DNA from 3 places in the Undibacterium sp. Tian12W genome. Region 2 is predicted to be linked to each of the others. Evidence: predicted binding sites of a transcription regulator. Region 2 holds the regulator's gene; each other region holds the start of a gene.
The links. Region 2 encodes sigma-54, which starts transcription at its own class of promoters, with help from an activator protein. Its sites were predicted from a motif close to TGGCANGNAANCTGCTTT; they were not measured.
Positions count from the first base shown of each region.

Region 1 (7,779 bases), on a different contig from region 2:
GCGGGTCTGCTGGCTTGATCAGATTGCGTAATGCCTGTGCCAGTGTCCAGCGCGGCAGGCGTCCGGCCAGTACCGCAGTCACGACGCGCTGACGTGCAGGTAACGGCGGTGTTTGTGGTGCCAGAAACAAATGAGGGCGCAAGGCATGGCGCGCTGTGTGCGACAGGGCCCAGACATCCTGGCCCATGAACTGGAATTGTCCGCTGGCCGGTTGATGGGCTGCAGCCAGGGTATGCAGCAGCGTGGTTTTGCCTGCACCGGAGGGACCGATGATGGCAATCTGTTCACCCTGGGCCACGGTCAGGTCAAGATTTTCCAGTATGTATGGCTGTTGCGCTTGCCCTGCTAGCGGCGCAGTGTGTGCTGCACCGGGAAACGTCACACAGAGCTGCCGCAAGCGTAGCGCTGTTGCCGTCATTGTTGCTGGCATTACTTCAGCAGGCCAGCATTATGAGCTGCCGCTTCTATGGCCTTGTAGTTGTCTGCCCTGGTGGGGATGAAGCGGGTCGCACGTTGCAGCTCAAGTATTTCTTTGTCTTGCGGGTTGGCCGGATCAAGGTTCAGGAAGGCATCGCTGATCTTCTTGCGCAAGTCGGCAGGCATGTCGGCACGTACTGACCAGTTATAGTCATAGTAGCCTGGGGTAGTGTAGAACACATGTACCAGTTTAGTATCGACCTTGCCTTGCGCCAGCAGTTTTTCCCATACTGAGATATTCAGGGCGCCAGCATCTACCTTGCCACCAGACACGGCAGCGACAGTCGCATCATGGGCGCCGGAAAAAGCAATGCGTTTCATGTCCGTATCAGGGTTGATCTTCGCGGCCAGCAAATAAGACCGTGGCATCAAATGGCCGGAAGTGGATGACTCGGAACCAAAGGTGAAGGTCTTGCCCTTGAGGTCTTCCAGTTTGGTGATATTTTTATCGGTAGTAATGAAGACCGATTTGAATTTTTCATCTTCTTCACGTTGCACCAGTGGTATGACCTGGTCTTTGCTGCGTACCTTGGCTTGCACGAAAGTGAAGCCGCCAAACCAGACCATGTCCAGTTTCTTGTTGATCAGTCCTTCTACCGATGCGGCATAATCAGTGACGGGTATGAATTCTACCTTCATGCCCAGTTTCTTTTCCAGCATGGTACCTAGTGGTTTGAACTTGCGTTGTAATTCAGTTGGTGCTTCGTCAGGTATGGCGGATACACGCAAGACCTGTTGTGCTTGCGCCACGCCCGCAAACGCCAGCAAACCTAAGGCCGCGATCATGCTGCGACGGGATACGGAAAAGCATGAAACAGAATTCGTCATAATATGTCCTTATATGCTCTAATGTGGTCTGAAAAGCGCGGGGCAATCAATGGCAGGCCCGCATTAGTGGCCTGTATTCAATGACAGTTGTTAATGACTGATAGATTTATGCAAGGTACCTGCGGGTGCTGTAGTTTGGGTATTGAATTGCTGCAGGGGCAGGAAATAGCTTTGATTGCGGCCAGCCTTTTTGGCTTCATACAGTGCTGCGTCAGCGCACTTGAGCAAGGCATTGGCATCAACGTCTGGATGCTTGTGGTAATTGCTAAAGCCTATGCTGACGCTGATGCGCTGGCTGATGTGTGATTTGAAATGCGGTATGTTCAGATCCCAGACTGCAGTACGCAGTTTTTCTGCAAACTGCATGGCTGTGTCCGGTGCCATATTAGGCAGCATCAGGATGAATTCCTCACCACCGAAACGTGCCAGCACATCAGTCGCCCTGAGTAATTGCTTGCGCAGGGCTGCGGCCACCTGTATCAAGGCTTTGTCACCTGCCACATGACCATAGTTATCGTTATATTCCTTGAAGTAATCTATATCGACCATGAAGACTGTCAGAGGAACATTGTGGCGTACCGCATGGCCCATGGCCATTTTGTAGTGTTCATCAAAGAAACGGCGGTTATAGATGCCAGTCAGGCTGTCGGTAGTGGCTTCGCGCTTCAAGGCTTCAGAATGTGTGCGCAGGATTTTTTCGCGCTTGATGGACGTCGTTGAATCACTGATCTGTATCAGGCACTGACGTGTGCCATCTTCCGCTGCAATAGGGGTGATGGTGACGGACTGGTCTATGCGTTTTTTCTCAACATCCTGTTCGCTACGCTGGAACAGGGGTAAAGGGGAGCGGTGCAGGGCGTTCGACAAGACGACGGGCAAGCCATAGCTCAGGGTGTTGGTAATTGCGCTTAATATGGCACGGCTGGGCAGTTCTTCAAAGGCTTCTGAGACATGCTTGCCCATGGCCTGGCTGGCTGGGATGCCGCTATATCTTTCTACCCAACCATTCCATAAGAGTACAGTCTGGTCAGCATCAAGCACAATCAGCCCCAGGCTGATGGTATTTAATATCTCATCCACCCGATAGGCAGAAGCAGGCATCAACTGCGCCATTTAAACAGCTCCCAGAAAACGATCAAGCTGCGTCACCAAATCTGTCAGGGAAGTCGAACTCAGCAAGAAAATCAAATGTCCTTCTGAATGACGGCTTTCTATCGCCAGGTCGATATGCAGCAGTAGGACATAAGGCTGCTGTAGATCATTGCTGACGCGGCGGAAAATTTCTTCTGTGCTGGCCACGGAGTAATCTGGCAGAGAACAGTTCAAGGGAATATTGAGCATATCTGCCATCGCCGACAGGCAGGCATTGAGGATGATATTACCCAGCTCGCACATCGCTTCCTGTTCAAATTCAGCCAGATCTTCGAGGCTGATTTGCGAGCCCATCATGTCACGCACGATTTTTAGTGCATGTTCTTCAGTGAACAACAATATGGCTTCTGCTTCAAAAGAGCCGCTGAAAGTCTGGTGTACCGCACCAAAGCGATCACTCTGCAAACCCATGGAAGAAACATCTATTTCTGAGGACTTGCGAATTTCGACCGAGGGAACAGACAGGCGAACTTCTTCACCGACAATATCGCTGAGGCTGGCAGCAGCCCTGCCAGCACCGACATTGAAGACCTCGCTTAAAGCATCGAGATGAAGTTCGGTCAGGGAATTCATTTTCCGCTCGCGAAATAGTTAAGGACAATCGTGATGGATTTTTCAGTCACCGGTTTTGCCACAAAAATGGTGCCTATTGAGGTCGCACGGTTTTGCATGGTGTCTTGCACATTCGCTGAAAAGATGGCGATGCGCACTTCAGGATGTTGCTGCAAAATTTGCTCTGCGGCATCAGTGCCTAGCATGCCTGGCATGTTGATGTCCATCGTGCAAAAATCGGGCTTGTTTTCTATGACTGACTTGATGGCTTCTTCGCCACTGCCCGCCTCAAAAAATTCCCAGTCTGGATGCACTGCTTTGACGTGCGCACGGATCACCATACGGGAAACTTTACTGTCGTCAACAATTAGTATTTTTTTCATAATATTTTTTATGCAAGATAAGTGCACCCAAAGGTTGTGAGTGGCAGCGCAAATTCATTCTACCTTAGAGCGACACAAAATTCGCCCTCCAGATGATCAATTAATGTTTCAAATGATTACGCTTTTTGCTTCAAACGCCGCCACAAAGTCGTTCTGCTGATACCCAGATAGTCTGCCGCTGCTTCACGATTGTGCTTGAATTTTTCCATGATCAGTTCCAGGGGCTCTGTTGCAGCCAGATCGCCAATGTTGCCTGATCTGCCTGCCATCTCTGTGGTGGTCTGTTGTATAGGCTGTTGTATAGGTTGTTGTATATGCAGTTCAGGCAAGATTTTCGCCACGAAAGCGGGTGTCAGTGCTTGCAGGGGTTCTGCCGCCAGGAACAGGGCCAGGCGCTCCATGAGATTGCGTAATTCTCTTACATTTCCTGGCCAGTCATAGGTTTGCAGCAGACTGCTGCAAGTGGCTATTTCAGCATGCAGGTTGGCGTGTGGCCTGGCACCCATGGCAGCCAGCGCATGCTTGAGGCACCATACTGCGAGGGGCAGCAGGTCGTCAGGACGCTGACGCAAAGGAGGCAAGTGCAGGCGCAGTACGGCAAGGCGGAAATACAGGTCAGCACGAAACTTTCCTTCTTTTACCCGGCTTTCGAGGTCGCAATGAGTAGCGCTGACGATACGCACATCTACGGGTATAGGGCGCATGCTGCCCACTCGGTTGATCTCGCGTTCTTCCAATACCCGCAAAAGCCGGGTTTGCAGGGGGAGTGGCATTTCCCCAATTTCATCGAGGAATACTGTCCCTCTGTGGGCAATTTCAAACAAACCTGCATGGCCGCCACGTTTCGAACCTGTAAAAGCCCCTTCTTCATAGCCAAACAGTTCAGATTCCAGCAGGCTTTCGGCAATTGCACCACAATTCACGGCGACGAAGGGCTGGCGTGCCCGCGTGCTCTCCCTGTGTAGCGCCTGAGCCGCCAATTCCTTGCCCGTCCCGGTTTCACCTTGTAACAACACTGTTGCCGGGGAACGGGCAAACAGGGCGATGGACTTGCGGGTGGCTTGCATGATGGCAGACTCACCCCGCAAATCATTCAGGCCATGCTTGGCGCGCAAAGATTCAGCAGCAGGGTGATGTCTGCCTCTGGTGGATTCCAGTCGTGTCAGGCGAGCGATTTCCAGTGCATCATCAAAAGCCTGCCGTATCGATGTGGCGGAATACATGAAAATGCCGGTCAAGCCGGCTTCCTCAGCCAGGTCGGTAATAAGACCCGCGCCGACGATGACCTTGACACCACCCGCCTTGAGCTCACTGATCTGGGCACGCGCATCTTCTTCTGTGACATAAGTGCGTTGTTCCAGCGGGAAGCCGAAGGTCGTCTTGAAATCCGCCAGTTCTGGCATGGTCTCCTGATAATTGATGAGACCTATGGCAGGCGACACCTTGCGCGCTCTTGCCAATGCCTGCATGACATCAAAGCCACTGGCCTTGGCAATAACTACCGGGACGGGCAGGCGGTTCTTGAGATAAGCACCATTAGAGCCTGCTGCAATGACTGCATCACACCTCTCGGTCTGCAGGCGCTCTTTCAGATATTGGGCGGCCTCTTCGAAACCCATGTGTATGGGTTCTATATCGGCGCTGACATCATATTCAACCATGATGTCGCGGAACATATCAAACAGGCGCGAGATGGAGACTGTCCAGATGACAGGTTTGTCGTGGGTATCGCGTAATGCAGAAGGTTGTTTCATGTGCGTTTCAATTGATGTTTCAAAATTCAATATGAAACATCATTATGAAACAAATCTACGCCCTTGCACAGATTTTATTCTGGCATCGACGCGAATAAGTAGTTGATTTATATACATATCAGCCTGAAACATCAGGGAGAGTGAAAAGCTGGCACGCTGATTGCAATATGCTGCCCAGAATCTGTTCATTAACCTGAAAGCATACACATGAGTACATACTCCGCAGGTGCCGCCTTCCGCAAGGCGATGCAGGAAGAATCCCCGCTGCAAGTAGTTGGTGCAATCAATGCCAACCATGCCTTGCTGGCAAAACGTGCCGGTTTCAAGGCGATTTACCTTTCTGGTGGCGGTGTCGCTGCTGGTTCCCTGGGCTTACCTGACCTGGGTATTTCCAATCTCGATGACGTATTGACAGACGTACGCCGTATTACCGATGTCTGCGACTTGCCTTTGCTGGTCGATGTGGATACCGGTTTTGGTTCCTCTGCCTTCAATGTGGCACGTACCGTCAAATCCATGATCAAGTTTGGCGCCGCTGCCATACATATCGAAGACCAGGTAGGTGCCAAGCGTTGCGGCCATCGCCCTGGCAAAGAGATCGTCAGCAAGCAGGAAATGGTAGATCGCGTCAAGGCGGCAGTCGATGCCCGTACTGACGACAATTTCGTTATCATGGCGCGTACCGATGCACTGGCAGTTGAAGGTCTGGAAGCGGCGATAGACCGTGCTTTAGCATGCGTAGAGGCTGGTGCCGACATGATCTTCCCGGAAGCCATCACTGAACTGGCGATGTACAAGCAATTCGCCAATGCTGTCAAAGTACCTATCCTGGCAAATATCACTGAATTTGGCGCTACTCCTTTATATTCTGTCGAAGAACTGGCCGCTGTGGATGTGGGCCTGGTCTTGTATCCATTGTCCGCTTTCCGTGCGATGAACAAGGCAGCAGAAAACGTCTATGGCGCAATACGTCGTGATGGTACGCAAAAGAATGTCGTCGATACCATGCAAACCCGTATGGAATTGTATGAGCGCATCAACTACCACGACTTTGAGCAAAAGCTCGATGCCCTGTTTGCTCAGCAAAAAGCCAAATAATAATGATATAAGCTGTCCCGTCCTTGTGCCACATCAAGTTGGCGGATGGGAACAGCCCTGAATATGAACCTCTGGAGAAATAATCATGACTGAAGCAGTTCCTTTCAAACCTAAGAAATCCGTCGCCCTGTCTGGCGTTACTGCTGGCAATACTGCCTTGTGCACGGTAGGTAAAACCGGTAATGACCTGCATTACCGCGGTTACGATATCCTGGACGTGGCAGATGCCTGTGAGTTTGAAGAAATTGCCCATTTGCTGGTGCACGGCAAATTGCCTACTGTTGCAGAATTGCGTGGCTACAAAGCCAAACTGAAGGCCCTGCGCGGCTTGCCAGCGAATGTCAAGGCGGCACTGGAATGGCTGCCTGCATCATCCCATCCTATGGATGTCATGCGTACTGGTGTTTCCGCACTGGGTTGCGTATTGCCAGAAAAAGATGACCACAATCACCCAGGTGCACGCGACATCGCTGACCGTCTGATGGCATCGCTGGGTTCCATGCTGCTGTACTGGTATCACTATAGCCATAATGGCAAACGCATAGAAACGGAAACGGATGATGAGTCCATAGGCGGCCATTTCCTGCATTTGCTGCATGGTGAAAAACCAAGCGCATCCTGGGAAAAAGCCATGCATACATCGCTGATCCTGTATGCAGAACATGAGTTCAATGCATCTACCTTTACTGGCCGCGTCATCGCTGGCACAGGTTCTGACATGTATTCCGCTATCACCGGCGCGATCGGTGCCTTGCGTGGCCCTAAACATGGTGGTGCCAACGAAGTCGCGTTTGAAATCCAGAAGCGTTACGACAACCCTGATGAAGCAGAGGCAGATATCAAGAAACGTGTAGAAAACAAGGAAGTCGTCATCGGTTTCGGTCACCCTGTGTACACGATCTCTGATCCACGTAACAAGGTCATCAAGGAAGTGGCGCGCAACCTGTCCAAAGAAGCTGGCGCAATGAAGATGTTTGATATCGCCGAACGTCTGGAAACAGTGATGTGGGATATCAAGAAAATGTTCCCTAACCTTGACTGGTTCTCTGCTGTGTCTTACCACATGATGGGTGTGCCGACTGCCATGTTCACGCCTTTGTTCGTGATTGCGCGCACGTCCGGTTGGGCTGCGCACATCATAGAACAGCGTATCGATAACAAGATCATTCGTCCAAGTGCCAATTATGTCGGCCCTGAAGATCTGAAATTTGTTCCATTGAACAAGCGTAAATAAGCGCAAATAAATCAACGAGAATAAATCAACGAAAATAAATCAACGAAAATAAATAAGCCAGAGGTTGTAATATGAAAGTGCAGGCAGACCTGTCCAGACTCAGCATCAGACGCGCTGTGAGGCAGGATCTGCCGCGCCTGCTGGAACTCATCGCCGATGATGACCTGGGCAAGAACCGTGAAGGTGTAGGCTCGGAGGAGGCATGTTATGCCGAGGCCTTTGAGCGTATAACAGCCGACGACAATCAGTTCCTCATGGTGGCCGAGCTGGATGGCCGCATCATCGCCATGCAGCAGGTCAC
Region 1 is NZ_JBMPPK010000018.1:41,435-49,213, reverse strand. It holds gene ACO0LI_RS21795 (phosphonate ABC transporter ATP-binding protein) at 1-430, opposite strand, end outside; gene ACO0LI_RS21790 (putative selenate ABC transporter substrate-binding protein) at 430-1,263, opposite strand; gene ACO0LI_RS21785 (diguanylate cyclase) at 1,396-2,418, opposite strand; gene ACO0LI_RS21780 (chemotaxis protein CheX) at 2,419-3,030, opposite strand; gene ACO0LI_RS21775 (response regulator transcription factor) at 3,027-3,392, opposite strand; gene prpR (propionate catabolism operon regulatory protein PrpR) at 3,509-5,146, opposite strand; gene prpB (methylisocitrate lyase) at 5,354-6,244, shown strand; gene prpC (bifunctional 2-methylcitrate synthase/citrate synthase) at 6,330-7,478, shown strand; gene ACO0LI_RS21755 (GNAT family N-acetyltransferase) at 7,550-7,779, shown strand, end outside.
Region 1: a site for sigma-54 is predicted at 5,296-5,313, ahead of prpB (methylisocitrate lyase). Genes of this name have one in related genera too.

Region 2 (7,779 bases):
TCATTTCCAAGGCCAAGGTACGCTACCTCGAAGGCAAACGCGTCACCCAGGAACAGGAAGGTGAATACCTGTCTTATGACAGCAAGAATGATGTTTTTGTTGGCACGAATTCGACCAGTGGCCAGCATGTAGATGGTTCAGGCAATATCACCATCACCTTGCAACCAAAACCAGAAAAACAGGCTAAATAAGATGACTGCACAGTCAAGCAGCACCTTGCTTGTCAAGGGCTTGCAAAAGCGCTATGGCGCGCGCCAGGTCGTGCGCGATGTCTCACTGCTATTGAAAAGTGGCGAAGTCGTGGGTTTGCTGGGCCCGAATGGCGCAGGCAAAACCACTTCGTTTTACATGATCGTCGGCCTGGTACCTTCCGACGCAGGGGATATCACGATCGATGACGTGAATATTTCTCAACTGCCTATCCATGAACGCGCCGTACTGGGTTTGTCTTACCTGCCGCAAGAAGCTTCGGTATTTCGCAAGCTGACGGTAGAGGACAATATCCGTGCCGTACTCGAATTGCAAAAAGACAGCGAAGGCAAATATCTCGGTGCCAAGAAAATTGAGCAAAGGCTCAATGCCCTGCTGGCAGATTTGCAGATAGAAAAAATACGTGAAAGCCAGGCCTTGTCACTGTCAGGTGGTGAACGCCGCCGCGTCGAAATTGCCCGCGCACTCGCGACCAACCCACGCTTTGTCTTGCTCGATGAGCCCTTTGCCGGTGTTGATCCTATCGCCGTCATCGAAATTCAACGCATCGTGCGCTTCCTCAAGGAACGCGGCATAGGTGTCTTGATCACCGATCATAATGTACGCGAAACCCTGGGCATCTGCGATCACGCCTATATCATCAACCAGGGCGCGGTACTTGCCAGCGGCAAGCCTGACGACATCATACAAAATGAATCTGTACGTCGCGTTTATCTCGGAGAACACTTCCGGATGTGACGGGAATCATCATGAAACAAAGCCTGCAACTACGTACCTCACAACATCTGGCCTTAACGCCGCAATTGCAGCAATCAATACGATTATTGCAGTTATCCACTTTGGAATTGCATCAGGAGCTGGAGACGCTGCTGACCGATAACCCCATGCTGGAACGTGTCGATGATCCCCTCGATCACGCCGTACGCCTGCTGGCCGATGGTGCCATCAATACCAGCAGTACTTCTGCAGATGCCGGCATGGAAGCACCGGCAGCAAGAGAAGACAGTGACAGGTCAGCAGAACCGACTGCCGCAGATGCAGAAACCGTCATCAGCAATGACAGCACCACTTCCAGCGAAGAAGACTGGGGCTTTGATGATGTACAGCATGGCAGCAAATCTGGCGATGATGAAGATGGCCGCCCGCAGCTCGGTGCAGCCCATATCACCCTGCGTGAGCACTTGCAGGAACAGATGCGTCTTAACCTGCGCGAACCGCGTGACCGTGCCCTGGTCGAGTTGATGATCGATGCGCTCGACAATAACGGTTACCTGACCGAAACATTAGATGAAATACATGCCAGTTTACCACTGGAACTGTGCGTAGAACCAGAAGAGCTGGCGTTTGCGCTGAACATGCTGCAAAGCTTTGATCCGGCAGGTGTCGGTGCGCGCAGCCCGTCTGAATGCCTGGCCTTGCAAATCAGGCGTCTGCCAAAAGTTGCTTTCGTCACACGCAGGCTGGCATTGCAAATTGTTGAAACACAACTGGCTTTATTTGCACAAAGAGATTTCACCAAACTCAAGAAAATCTTCGATTGCGACGACGAAGATTTGCGCGATGCACAAACCATTATCCGCCTGTGCAAACCACGACCTGGCCTGGCCTTTGCTGCCGATGAATCGGACTATGTCGTACCAGATGTGATCGTCAGAAAATCCGGCAACGGCTGGCAAGTCATGCTGAATCAGGATGTCATGCCCAGGCTGCGGGTAAGCAGCATGTATGCCAACATCATGAAGCAAAACCGTGGCGAGGCTGGCATGGGCGCGCAATTGCAGGAAGCCCGCTGGCTCATCAAGAATATGCGGCAACGTTTTGAGACTATATTGCGCGTTGCACAAGCCATAGTCGAAAGGCAACGCAATTTTTTCACGCACGGTGCTGTTGCAATGCGCCCCCTTGTTTTGCGCGAAATTGCTGATACACTAGGATTACACGAGAGCACTATCTCACGTGTAACAACCCAAAAATACATGTTGACCCCACATGGCATGTTTGAGTTGAAGTACTTTTTCGGCAGCCATGTCGCGACGGAAACAGGGGGTGAAGCATCTTCCACCGCGATACGTGCACTCATCAAGCAGTTGATAGGAGCAGAAGACCAGAAAAGCCCACTCTCTGATAGCAAAATTGCAGACATGCTGGGTGAACAGGGCATGGTAATTGCCCGACGGACAGTTGCCAAATACCGTGAAGCCCTCAAAATCCCCCCAGTCAGTTTGCGTAAATCTTTGTAAGCAGTCCTTGTAATCACGGTTTGAATTGCTATATATGATTTAGCTCAAGGCAAATAAATGCTGAGAGCGTATCGTTATAGCAAGCAACATCACTATAGGAGCACAGTATGAATCTCACCATCAGTGGACATCACGTCGAAGTAACTCCTGCAATTCGTGAATATGTACATACCAAACTAGAACGTATCAGGCGGCATTTCGACCAGGTCATTGATATCGCCGTCATCCTGACGGTGGACAAGCTCCGGGAAAAGGAAAAACGACACAAAGCCGACATCAATTTGCATATCAGCGGTAAAGATATTCACGTTGAAAGCCTGGCGCATGATCTGTATGCAGCAATCGATGCACTGGTAGATAAACTTGATCGCCAGGTCATCAAGCATAAAGATAAAATGCAAGACCATCAGCACGACGCCATCAAGCACATACCTGATCCGGCATCGGCTTCATAAGACCCCAGTCCTTACCCTGACAGGGTTGTGGACATCCAAAACAAGGACGCTAGAAGGCGTCCTTTTTGTTGGGTGAATGGTTTTGAGGTTAACAATTTACATCAATCAGTAACTGAATTACTCTGAGACAATCCGCATACATATTAACGTCATTCCAGCGTGCTATTAGCTGGAATCCAGTGGCGTTCGCGGCATGCCATGTCGCTCGTTAAATGACGTACTTTGACTAAAACGTTTGTCCCCTGTCGATACAAGCCGGGGCAAAAAGCTTCAAGTAATGTGCGCACGTATTATGTCTGTGATTAGTTGCTTCAACAATCGTGGTACTTAGCTGCACTTTCCGAGTATTGAAGATAGTATTCATTCACTGTATTGTAAGGTTAACTGTTCAAATTCAGTAAATGTTCAATCACAAAATGGAAAGTTTTATGGATAAGCTGAAACAAATTCTCACTCAAGAAGATACAGTCTTATTCATTGGGTCTGGAATATCATTATGGTCAGGGCTTCCATCTTGGTCAGGACTAATTGAAGAACTTGCGAAATTTGTCGAATCAGTAGGTGCCAACGCCGAGCTTGTTCGTGCGGAGGTTGGCCGTGGTGACCTATTACAAGCTGCAAGCTACGGGTTTGATAAATTAACGAAGCAGCAGATTGGCGACTTTATTCGGGCCACATGTCGATATGGCGTCGCTAGACCGCATGATATTCACAGAAAAATTGTAGCTTTGAGAACCCGCTGCTTTGTCACAACGAACTACGATAATCTCATTGAAGAAGCTCTCCGGCAATGGCAACCAGATCGATTTTTCCGTCCACCAATAACGAATCGACATCTGACTGAAACCGCCGAAATTATCCACGCTCGCGCCATTGACTTTGTCTTTAAGCCTCACGGTGATGCGGCAGACAGTGACAGCATAATTCTGACGCGCGAGCAGTATCGACAATTACTTCCTCAAGGAGAACGACAGAATGCATTAGAATCTTTGAAAATACTGCTAGCAAGTCGACCAGTTGTTTACCTTGGGTTTGGTTTGCGAGATCCAGATTTTCTTTACGTCCGGGATCTACTTGCGAATACTTACAAAGGTGGCACTCGTGACCACTATGCCATTATGGCCGACTTGACTGAGGCGGAAACTGACTACTGGAGACGTAACTATGGCATCCACCTCGTTAATTACACAACAACAATTAATCAGAACGGGACGAAAGAGCATACCCGTCTGCTCGATCTTCTTGACTCGCTTTCTAGGCCTGAATCAACGGCCTCAGCTCCAAGCCTAAATGATACATGCAATGACGCGTGCTCCCCAGACCAAGTTCTTTCATTGGCACGTCACGCAGCGCGATTGTCACGTGCACCAAAGGTAATTCCTGAGTTCGAAATCCGAGTGCATACAGAGCTTAGTACTAAGAGACACAGCAATTTTTACCAGCAATCGAACAAATTTGACCACTACGCAGTTGACAAATTTTTAGCTGAGGGGCCAGAACGCGCCATTCTTGTTGGATTACCAGGCGCAGGAAAATCATATGCGCTTCAGCAAGCCGCAGCGAGATTGGCGGACAAGCTTCATGAAATCTGTCTTTCAGAACCGTTCGACGAATCGTCTGTAGTTATTCCAGTTCTAGTTGATCTTAAGCTATATCGTGGAGATCTTGCCAAGCTAGTGAGTCAAACACTACCTGTTAGTTTGCCGTTCTATGAGATGAATCAGAGATTTCGGTTTAAGGTGTTATTAGATTCATTTAATGAAATGCCCAGAGAATATTGGGAAACTGGCACCTATGAAGCCGATTTTTCTAGATTTGCTGACGGTGTTGGGTGGTCATCTCTGATAATTGGCTCAAGAACGAACGATGGTCTCGACAAATTGGAATTCCCGGCTTATTACCTCGACCAAATAGATGACAAAGTTGTGTCAGCAGAAATCAGTCAGAGAAAAATCAATATCTCTGGTCGTTTTGAACAGGAAATCCGGCAATTGTTACAAAAGCCCTTCTATTTTCAATTCATCATAAGCGGTGCGGTTCTCCTGCCACCTCAGGCGCATCCGAGAGACTTCTACGATTCGTTTTTTATCAATATAGACAACGCATTTGTTGAACGATTCGGTAAAGCATTCGAAATAGAAAAAGCATTGTCTCTTGCCGCATATGACGCAATCAATCGCGGCGAAGAGGCATATCCTTTGTCGGATCTTCTCCGCGTTTTGAGGGCGAATATCGAAGCAACTGGATTTTCGAATATTAATGCGCAAGATATAGCTAATTGGCTTGTTTCAATTTCTGTTTTGATTCCTCACATTGGAGGACGGATTGCGTTCGTACATCAGTCGATCACTGAATATTTAGCAGCCAAAGAACTTGCCCGCCGGTATCTAATAACTCCACAAATTCTCAAAGAGAAACTAACGCTAACAAGATGGGATCAGGCACTGTTTCTCTCCCTTAGTCTTTTACCCGACTCACAAGCTGAAGCATTTTTCAACGACATAGTCAATGCTGACTTCGCCCTTGCATTGAATGCAGTGAGATATCTTGAGGTGGGGCGCGATGATGTCGTGACAAAGCTGCTTACCAAGGTTCCTGATCGCATAGAGGGATTTGATCAATTTGAGACGCGGATTGGATGGTATATCGAATCTTTACTGCCAATTTCGGAAATCCACGAGCCGCAATTGCGATCACTATTAAAAATTGGAAGCACTGTTGCAAGCGCCGCGGTGAAGCGCCTTATTGATTTGAAAGGTGCCGAAATCAAAGACGAAATGCTTCGCGAGATGGTAGAGGCTCGGTCAGATTACAATTATTGTGTCAACGGTATCGCAAGGCCCCTCAAACCTTTTGCCATCTGTGAGGACATCAGAAAAATTGCCTTATTGGCAAACTCCATTTCGGACGAAGTAACGCCTGATTCTAATGATGACACTGCTCTTGGGTTCATCTCAGGGGCGGCAGAGTTTCTGACCAATATTAACATTTCCTCCATAAAAGAAGAATTTGTGCCTATTGCCAAGTCAACGCCTATATCGGAGATACATGCGCGTATATTGTGCGACATTCTCTGGGGGCAACATTCAACGGAAGCATTAGAGCTTGCTGGAGACCTCTTGCTTCGCGGCATTAATAAAGCCGCTACAGCGATCTGTTTCATCGTTGGTTTCGGTAAAAAAGAGCGGCAGCTTTCTTGGACTTCTTTCACACTTGAACATCTAAATCGACTGATCACAATGATGGACGATCCCAAAGAAGACTCCTGGGCACTCAAAGCGCTTAAAGGTCTTTGTTCGGGACGGCAAGACATTGCAGAGATCGTTAAGACAATGGCAATGGAAAGATCGGGGATAGCAAAGGCATCACTACTTTACTGCGCAATACAAACAGAAGTCTCTCACGTAATCAATGCTTTATGTGAACTCGTCAACATGTCACCCGAGCAGCGAAGACAAGAACCTACACATCTTCTTCAACAGATTGACATTAACTGGGCCGGAAATGAAGTGCTTTTTGTGCAGCTTTTGAAGTTGCGTGAATATGATCTCGCTTTGGCTATTATCGACCAAGTTTACACTCCAGGAGATTGTCCTCTCGGACGTATAGAAATAGGGCCAATCGAATGGTGGTTGGATTGGCTTAAAACGGAAAGTGACCCAAGGTCATTCTCTATGCTTCAGGATCGAATATCTTGGTTGTTCACCAGATGCTTAACTAAGGAGGTGCGCCATGCTTTCGTCGTAGAATTCAATAACTCTGCCTCGAAATATCGAGATGTGCTTTCTCGCTCGATTCTACTTGACCAAAGCGACCTAACGACCGACGACTTCAGCGAAGATGCGGTTTCTTTTTTGTTAGCCGATTTAAGTAGAGGAGATTTGCCTCCATGGCGCGGCCACCTTCTTGGCAAAACATCGACAGAGCAATTCATTGTTGAACGTTTGCTACCCTTAGTGCCAAATGCAAAAGAACCACTTTTGAAAAACATTCGGGCTGTTCTTCGACAGGCCGGGTCACGCCATGGCCGTCGCTATCCTGGCGAATGAGTAAATAGGATATCTGCCGTGGTAGCATAGCTTGAAGCATTTCCCGCAAGAGTAAGAGTTCAGCATGCCCATCATCGCTGCATAAGATAGGACGCTTAGCCACGCAGAACTCTTCGCTGATGCTAGCGGGTCAGAGCTATTTTTTGTAATTAATCATGAGAATTTAAGATTTCGCTTGTGATACACCCCGTGACGCCCACGCCCGACAAAGTTAAAATAGCAGCTTCATCCCCTACCCTGCATAGTCAACCACCATGAGCGAATTTGTACTTACCTCCGTCAAGAACAATATAGGCTACATCACCCTCGACAGACCCAAAGCGCTGAACTCGCTGTCACTCGATATGGTAAGAGCGCTGACGACGACCTTGCTGGCCTGGCAGGATGATCAGAATGTGCGCGCGGTGTTTATCCATAGCAGCAGCGAGAAAGCATTTTGCGCCGGTGGTGATATCCGTTTTTTCTATGACGTCGGAACGGCCACACCCAAAGGTGACTCGGCCCTGCTGGAAGATTTTTTCACCGAAGAATATGCTTTAAATCATTTAATCCATTTCTACCCGAAACCCTATATCGCGCTAATGAATGGCGTGGTCATGGGTGGCGGCATGGGTATCGCCCAGGCGGGTGAAGATTGCCGTTTGCGCATCGTCACTGAGCGTACCAAGATGGCGATGCCGGAAGTGAATATCGGTCTTTTCCCTGACGTAGGTGGTGGCTATTTCCTGTCACGTACTGAAGGCGAAATTGGTACTTACCTGGGACTGACTGGTGAAATCATCACCGCCGCTGATGCCATCTATGCTGGTCTGGCAGATGTCTATA
Region 2 is NZ_JBMPPK010000015.1:6,503-14,281, reverse strand. It holds gene ACO0LI_RS19115 (LptA/OstA family protein) at 1-191, shown strand, start outside; gene lptB (LPS export ABC transporter ATP-binding protein) at 193-948, shown strand; gene ACO0LI_RS19105 (RNA polymerase factor sigma-54) at 960-2,450, shown strand; gene hpf (ribosome hibernation-promoting factor, HPF/YfiA family) at 2,558-2,905, shown strand; gene ACO0LI_RS19095 (SIR2 family protein) at 3,334-6,954, shown strand; gene ACO0LI_RS19090 (enoyl-CoA hydratase/isomerase family protein) at 7,209-7,779, shown strand, end outside.

Region 3 (7,779 bases), 160 kb from region 2:
CGAAGCGTTCGCGCGCGATGACGGATTGTGGGATCTTGACGCCCGTATCACTGACTATAAGCCTCGCGATATCACCCTCGCATCAGGCGTGCGCCCGAATGGCAGCGCGCTGCATGACCTCAGCCTGCGCATAACTATTGATTTGCAATTGACCATCGTTGATGTGGAAGCGTCTTCGGATGCCGTACCTTATCCGGGTTATTGCGAAGTCATTACTCCAGATTATAAAAAACTCATCGGTTTGAATTTGTTAAGGCAGTTCCGCCAGGGCGTGAAAGAGCGCATGGCTGGTGTGCAGGGTTGCACCCATCTGACGGAAATGGCACAAATTCTACCCACTGCTGCTGTCCAGGCTTTTGCCGGCGATGTGATCGATACCCGCGACGGGGCGACTGATCACGGCCAGCAGGCGCAGCAACCTTTTCAACTTGATCGCTGTCACGCCCTTCGTACTGACGGGCCGGCGGTTGTTCAATATTACCCACGTTGGGCAAAAGTATCGCCTGACGTGAAATCACCCAGCTAGTTTGTTTGTTTAATTATTTATACCTCAGTGTCTGAAGGGAAGTCGTATGAAAATTCATGAGTATCAGGGTAAAGAAATCCTCCGCAAATTCGGAGTGACAGTACCACGCGGTATTCCATGCCTGTCTGTTGACGAAGCTGTCAAAGCGGCTGAAACGCTGGGCGGACCAGTCTGGGTTGTTAAAGCACAGATACACGCCGGTGGCCGTGGTAAGGGTGGTGGCGTGAAAGTCGCTAAATCCCTAGAACAAGTGCGTGAATACGCTGACGCGATTCTGGGCATGCAACTGGTCACGCATCAGACCAGTGCTGAAGGTCAAAAGGTTCGTCGCCTGTTGATCGAAGAAGGCGCAGATATCAAAAAAGAACTGTATGTCAGTATGGTCACTGACCGTATCAGCCAGCGCGTGGTCTTGATGGCCTCCAGCGAAGGCGGTATGGATATTGAAGAAGTGGCAGAAAAACATCCAGAATTGATCCACAACCTGGCAATCGACCCGACTGCTGGCTTGCAAGATGCTGAAGCGGATGACATCTCCCGCAAAATCGGTGTGCCAGAAGGCTCCATCGCTGACGCACGCGTACAGTTGCAAGGTTTGTACAAAGCCTTCATGGAAACTGACTGCTCCCTGGCTGAGATCAATCCTTTGATCCTGACTGGCTCCGGCAAGGTTATCGCACTGGATGCAAAATTCAACTTCGACGCGAATGCATTGTTCCGTCAACCAGAAATCGTGGCTTACCGCGATCTGGATGAAGAAGATCCAGCTGAAATCGAAGCGTCTAAATTTGACCTGGCTTACATCTCCCTTGACGGCAATATCGGCTGCCTGGTGAATGGTGCCGGTTTGGCGATGGCAACCATGGATACTATCAAACTGTTCGGCGGCGAACCAGCCAACTTCCTCGACGTAGGTGGTGGTGCAACAGCAGAAAAAGTCACTGAAGCCTTCAAGATCATGTTGAAAAATCCAGGCCTGAAAGCCATCCTGGTCAACATTTTCGGCGGCATCATGCGTTGTGACGTGATCGCTGAAGGCGTGATCACTGCATCCAAGGCAGTTTCCCTGCAAGTACCACTGGTTGTGCGTATGAAGGGTACTAACGAAGACATCGGCAAGAAGATGCTGGCTGACTCTGGCCTTCCTATCATCGCGGCTGACACGATGGAAGAAGCAGCACAGAAGGTTGTTGCAGCTGCTGCAGCTCAAGCTTAATAATCGCAAGGAACAGATATGTCCATCCTGATCAATAAAGACACTAAAGTCATCACCCAAGGTATCACTGGCAAAACTGGCCAGTTCCATACTCGCATGTGCCGCGATTACGCAAACGGTAAAAACTGTTTCGTCGCTGGCGTGAACCCGAAAAAAGCTGGCGAAGATTTCGAAGGCATCCCGATTTTTGCTAACGTATCTGAAGCTAAAGCAGCAACTGGCGCGACAGTATCCGTCATCTACGTTCCACCAGCAGGCGCAGCAGCTGCCATCTGGGAAGCCGTTGAAGCTGACCTGGATCTGGCAATTTGCATTACTGAAGGCATCCCTGTCCGTGACATGATGATGTTGAAAGACCGCATGGCTAAGTCCGGCAGCAAAACAAAATTGCTCGGCCCTAACTGCCCAGGTCTGATCACTCCAGACGAAATCAAAATCGGCATCATGCCAGGCCATATCCACCGTAAAGGTCGTATCGGCGTGGTTTCCCGTTCCGGTACTCTGACTTATGAAGCAGTGGGTCAATTGACTGCACTGGGTCTGGGTCAGTCTTCTGCTGTTGGTATCGGTGGTGATCCTATCAATGGTCTGAAACACATCGACATCATGAAGATGTTCAATGATGATCCAGATACTGATGCTGTCATCATGATCGGTGAAATCGGCGGCCCTGATGAAGCGAATGCTTCTTACTGGGTACGCGACAACATGAAGAAGCCGGTTGTTGGCTTCATCGCTGGTGTTACTGCGCCTCCGGGCAAGCGCATGGGCCATGCTGGCGCGCTGATCTCTGGTGGTGCCGATACTGCACAAGCCAAGCTCGACATCATGGAAGAATGCGGCATCAAGGCCACTAAAAACCCGTCAGAGATGGCGCGTTTGTTGAAAGCCATGCTGTAAGCTCAATGCTGTAAAGCTGTCGTAGATGAAAAAGAGTCGCAAATTTTGCGACTCTTTTTTTATTTATGGCCGGGTTTATGGTGGATATCCGTGCAAATAGATTTCCTTAATGTTAAGCTTGAACATCAGTGGTTAATCTCTATTGAATTCAGTATGTTTTGGTATGTTTTGTTTAGCTGATTTGCTTAGTTGATTTGCTTACCTGATGATGCGGCGTATTGCGTCGATAATCAGTGAAGGGGCGAGCAAGAACGCAATTCTGCACACTAGAAACAGAGGGTTTACGCAAAATTTCAGGCTGCGTCATGCCATCGACGCTACATGATGATATGTTACGCGTCGTGTCCAGGTAAGCTGTTTACTGGCGGTGCGGGCAAAGTCAGGAGAATATTTGCTTAAGCCCTGATTAAAATAATTTAAAAATAATTCTAAAATATTATCTGTTTCATATAAATTTATTCACCTCAGGATGTATCCCAACATTTATTGATGTCATACCAGCGTGTACTAGAATTTGCTGCCCTGTCTGATACGGGCTTGGTCAGGTCGCATAACGAAGATGCCATCGTCGTTTGTGCCGACTATGGCTGTGCGGTCCTGGCCGATGGCATGGGGGGATATAACGCGGGCGAAGTCGCCAGCGCCATGACCGCCCAAATCATTGCTGAATATTTATGTAGCAAGATGGATGCCATCTGGTTCCCGTCCATGGGGCCAAGGCCGCTGGCGATGGCACGCTGGATGACAGAGTCAATCGAGCAGGCCAATCGCAATGTCTTGTATACAGCGCTGACCAATCCAGAATGCGCAGGCATGGGCACTACCGTGGTGGTGGCATGCTGTTTGCAAGACAAGCTTTTGCTAGCACACGTCGGTGATTCGCGCGCCTATCGTTATCGTGCGGGCGAGCTGACACGTCTGACGCAGGATCATTCGGTATTGCAGGAACAGATCAATGCAGGCCTGGTGACTGAAGAAGAAGCACGTTATTCTTCTATTAAGAACCTGATCACCAGGGCGGTGGGGACTCTGGAAGAAGTGCATACAGAGTTGCATACACACCATACTGAAGAAGAAGATTTGTATCTGATGTGTTCAGATGGATTGACCGATATGCTCGGGCATGATGAAATCCAATCCTTGATCAGGCAGCACGGGTCTGAGCTTCAGTCTTGTGCCGAAGCCTTGATCGATGCTGCCAAGGACAGGGGCGGGCTGGATAATATTTCCGTAGTCCTGTTCAGGCTGGTGAGTGAAGAAAACAAGTCCTGGTTACAAAGAACATTTACCCGGTAGGTCGGGGATTATGAATTGATGAGAGATTTATGGCGAAAATTATCGTCACCTTTAATGGTTTGGTTCAGCAAGAAATCACTATCAGCAAATCACGCCTTACCGTAGGCCGGCGCCCCAGTAATGATATCGTCATTGATCACCTGACTGTCAGTGGTCAGCATGCCGCAATTGATACTTCTTCCAGTGGCTCTTTTGTACTTGATCTTGGTAGCACCAATGGCACCATGGTCAATGCGCAGCCTGTCAAAAAACATTTGTTGCAGCACGATGATGTCATCGACATCGGTAAATACAAATTGCGTTTCCAGGTAGAAGAGTCAGGCAAGCAGACTTTTGTGCCTGAGCCAGGCCAGGCGCAACCGGCCGCAGTTGAAAAGCCAAGAGCCAAGATCAAGGTCATGACTGGCCCTAATGCAGGTAAGGAACTCAATCTTGTAAAGCCCGTCACTACAATAGGCAGCCCTGGCACCCAGGTCATTGCGATTACCCAGCAAGGCAAGGAATATGTCATTGCACAGGTCGAGGGTAATGCTGCTGCGACCGTCAATACCCAGTCCATCAAAGACAAACCTCATACCCTCAAGCATGCTGACATGATAGAGCTGTCAGGGACAAAAATGGCAGTGATTTTCTACTAGAACTCATTTCGTCCCTGCCTGAGCCACCAGGGCAGGGACAAGCCAGACTTTGAAATTGCCTGGAAAAACTTCCCTTGCTTCATTTGATGGGCCAGATGACCTGGCTGCACATCCACTGCGCATGTGCTTGCGCTTACGCTACATATGTCAGGCAGTTGCCAAGTAAAAAAATTTTCATATTTTCATCAAGTGTTGAAACAATTTTTTACATGACTGACAGACTTGTCAGTCGTCTTTGTGATCTTACACAAACATTGACAAATATTTGCATTGATTAAATTGCAATTGTTGACGCATTTCGTCACTAGTTAATCAATGGCTTATGGAATCGCTGATTTATGCATAAGAAAATGCGAAGTTGCGCAGTAAACACAAACTGGCACGGTGATTGCTACATGTGAACCGTAGTCCCTGATTTCAACTTTTCCTGGAGTTCATAATGAAAGCTATCCCTAAACAGCTGCAACGCGGCTTTACACTGATCGAATTGATGATTGTTGTTGCAATTATCGGTATCTTGGCAGCGATCGCTATCCCTCAGTATTCTGATTACACATCCCGTACTCGTGCAGCTGGCGCGGTTTCGGAACTGGATAGTCTGAAATCTGCAATGGCAATTTGCTACCAAAATGAAGGTGCATGGACTAACTGTGCAACTACAGGTTCTAACGGTATCCCATCTTTCCCAGTTACAACTAAATTCCTGCCAGTAATCCCAACTGCAGCTGGTCTGGGTATCATCACTGCAACACAAACTGGTGCAACTACAACTGCTGGTGTTCCTTTGACACTGACATTGACACCAACAATCTCTTCTGGTCAAGCAAACATGATCTGGACAGCATCTGGCACAGTATGCGATCCAATCCGTGGTTTGAAAGCTGGTCAAGGCGGCTGCCCATAATAGCTGGTTTGATTGTCAAAAAAGCCCACTTCATTGTTGTGGGCTTTTTTTGTTATGAACCTCTGGACAATTTTTTTTAAAGATTCAATTTTATAATGAGGCAACAAATGAAATTAAATATGAAAACCGTGCAACGTGGTTTTACGTTGATCGAATTGATGATTGTTGTTGCAATTATCGGTATCCTGGCAGCGATCGCTATCCCTCAGTATTCTGATTACACATCCCGTACTCGTGCAGCTGGCGCGGTTTCGGAACTGGATAGTCTGAAATCTGCAATGGCAATTTGCTACCAAAATGAAGGTGCATGGACTAACTGTGCAACTACAGGTTCTAACGGTATCCCATCTTTCCCAGTTACAACTAAATTCCTGCCAGTAATCCCAACTGCAGCTGGTCTGGGTATCATCACTGCAACACAAACTGGTGCAACTACAACTGCTGGTGTTCCTTTGACACTGACATTGACACCAACAGTGTCTTCTGGTCAAGCAAACATGATCTGGACAGCATCTGGCACAGTATGCGATCCAATCCGTGGTTTGAAAGCTGGTCAAGGCGGCTGCCCATAATAGCTGGTTTGATTGTCAAAAAAGCCCACTTTATTATGGTGGGCTTTTTTTTTAGCAAGTGATCAAAAATATATTCATAAATGCCAAATATTAAATATGGGAAATTGTTTTTTAGTAATATTTCTCAGCAGATATTGGCAATGAACTCAATTTGTACCAAGTAATGAATGAGACAGCAAAATTATTATTGGCAAGTAAAATTGCAAGTCGAATAATAAAAAACTGCTTATTTGCAATAAGTTAATCGATAGTAAGCGTGTGCTTAATATGTTTTTGACGCTGGGTGAGGCATCTACTACGAAGCTCGCCAAGCGATAGTGAAGCATATTTCATCTCGATAAACTTGTTTTTGCTTACAGACAGAACCTTTACATGTAGGAGTAACAAATGAAATTACCTATGCAAAAAATGCAACGCGGCTTTACGTTGATAGAATTGATGATTGTTGTTGCAATTATCGGCATCCTGGCAGCGATCGCTATTCCTCAGTATTCTGATTACACATCCCGTACCCGTGCTGCCGGTGCAGTTTCAGAACTGCAGAGTTTGAAGAAGGCGATGGCGATTTGTTTCCAGAACGAAGGTGCGTGGACTAACTGTGTAACGACTGGTTCAAATGGCATTCCATCTTTCCCGGTTACGACTAAATTCCTGCCAGTAATCCCGACTGTAGCTGGTCTGGGTATCATCAGTGCAACACAAACTGGCGCAACAACAACTGCTGGTGCTCCTTTGACGATGACACTGACACCAACAATCTCTTCTGGTCAGGCAAACATGATCTGGACAGCATCCGGCACAGTCTGCGATCCTATCCGTGGTTTGAAAGCTGGTCAGGGCGGCTGTCCTTAATAGCTGGTTTGGCTTCCCAAAAGAACCCACGTTATTGTGGGTTTTTATTTTGATGATCAAATTATGCTTATAACAAAAGCTGATCAAGCCCTGCAAAGCGTGAAATAAACAGGCAGTGCCAGATTTAATGGCTTGCAAGAAATTCATTGGAGTAGAATTTGTCACAGCACCTTTGTCTTTAATTAAGGCCTGACTAGAAGCTGGCTTTTGAACTTGACCAGATCAATCAAGAAGATATGCAGTTTACATCGTGACGGCATGGTATCTTCAGTTACGATGAACCCTTATATAAGGTAACAATACATGACATCATTTGCGCAGACGGTACAACGCGGTTTCACCTTGATAGAGTTGATGATAGTTGTGGCAATTATCGGCATTCTGTCCGCAATTGCGCTTCCTCAATATTCTGACTATACGTCACGCACGCGCGCAGCCGGGGCAATTTCAGAGTTGCAGAGTCTGAAGCATGCGATTTCGCTTTGCTATCAAATGGAAGGCGCATGGGCAAGCTGTTCTACCATAGGTAGCAATGGCATCCCCACTTATCCCATCACCACCAAGTTTTTGCCAGTGGCCCCCACAGCAGCGGGCAATGGCGTTATCACTGCAACGCAAACGGGTGCAACCACGACTGGTGGTGCACCTTTGGCTGTGACATTGACCCCGACTATCTCCAGTGGCCAGGCAAACATGATCTGGACAGCAAGTGGCACAATCTGTGACCCCATACGCGGCTTGAAGTCCGGCCAGGGCGGTTGCTGACATATCAATTTACCCGCAAGCTCAATCAACAGCTTGCGGGTTCTCATATCTTCTCTATTTCTGTCTATGACAGAAAAACTTCTCGCCTTGCCTTACCGGTAACAACCCGT
Region 3 is NZ_JBMPPK010000015.1:167,365-175,143, forward strand. It holds gene ACO0LI_RS19765 (DUF2889 domain-containing protein) at 1-526, shown strand, start outside; gene sucC (ADP-forming succinate--CoA ligase subunit beta) at 558-1,742, shown strand; gene sucD (succinate--CoA ligase subunit alpha) at 1,761-2,642, shown strand; gene ACO0LI_RS19780 (Stp1/IreP family PP2C-type Ser/Thr phosphatase) at 3,132-3,938, shown strand; gene ACO0LI_RS19785 (FHA domain-containing protein) at 3,968-4,576, shown strand; gene ACO0LI_RS19790 (pilin) at 5,016-5,480, shown strand; gene ACO0LI_RS19795 (pilin) at 5,600-6,052, shown strand; gene ACO0LI_RS19800 (pilin) at 6,452-6,904, shown strand; gene ACO0LI_RS19805 (pilin) at 7,208-7,669, shown strand.
Region 3: a site for sigma-54 is predicted at 4,954-4,971, ahead of ACO0LI_RS19790 (pilin). Genes of this name have one in related genera too.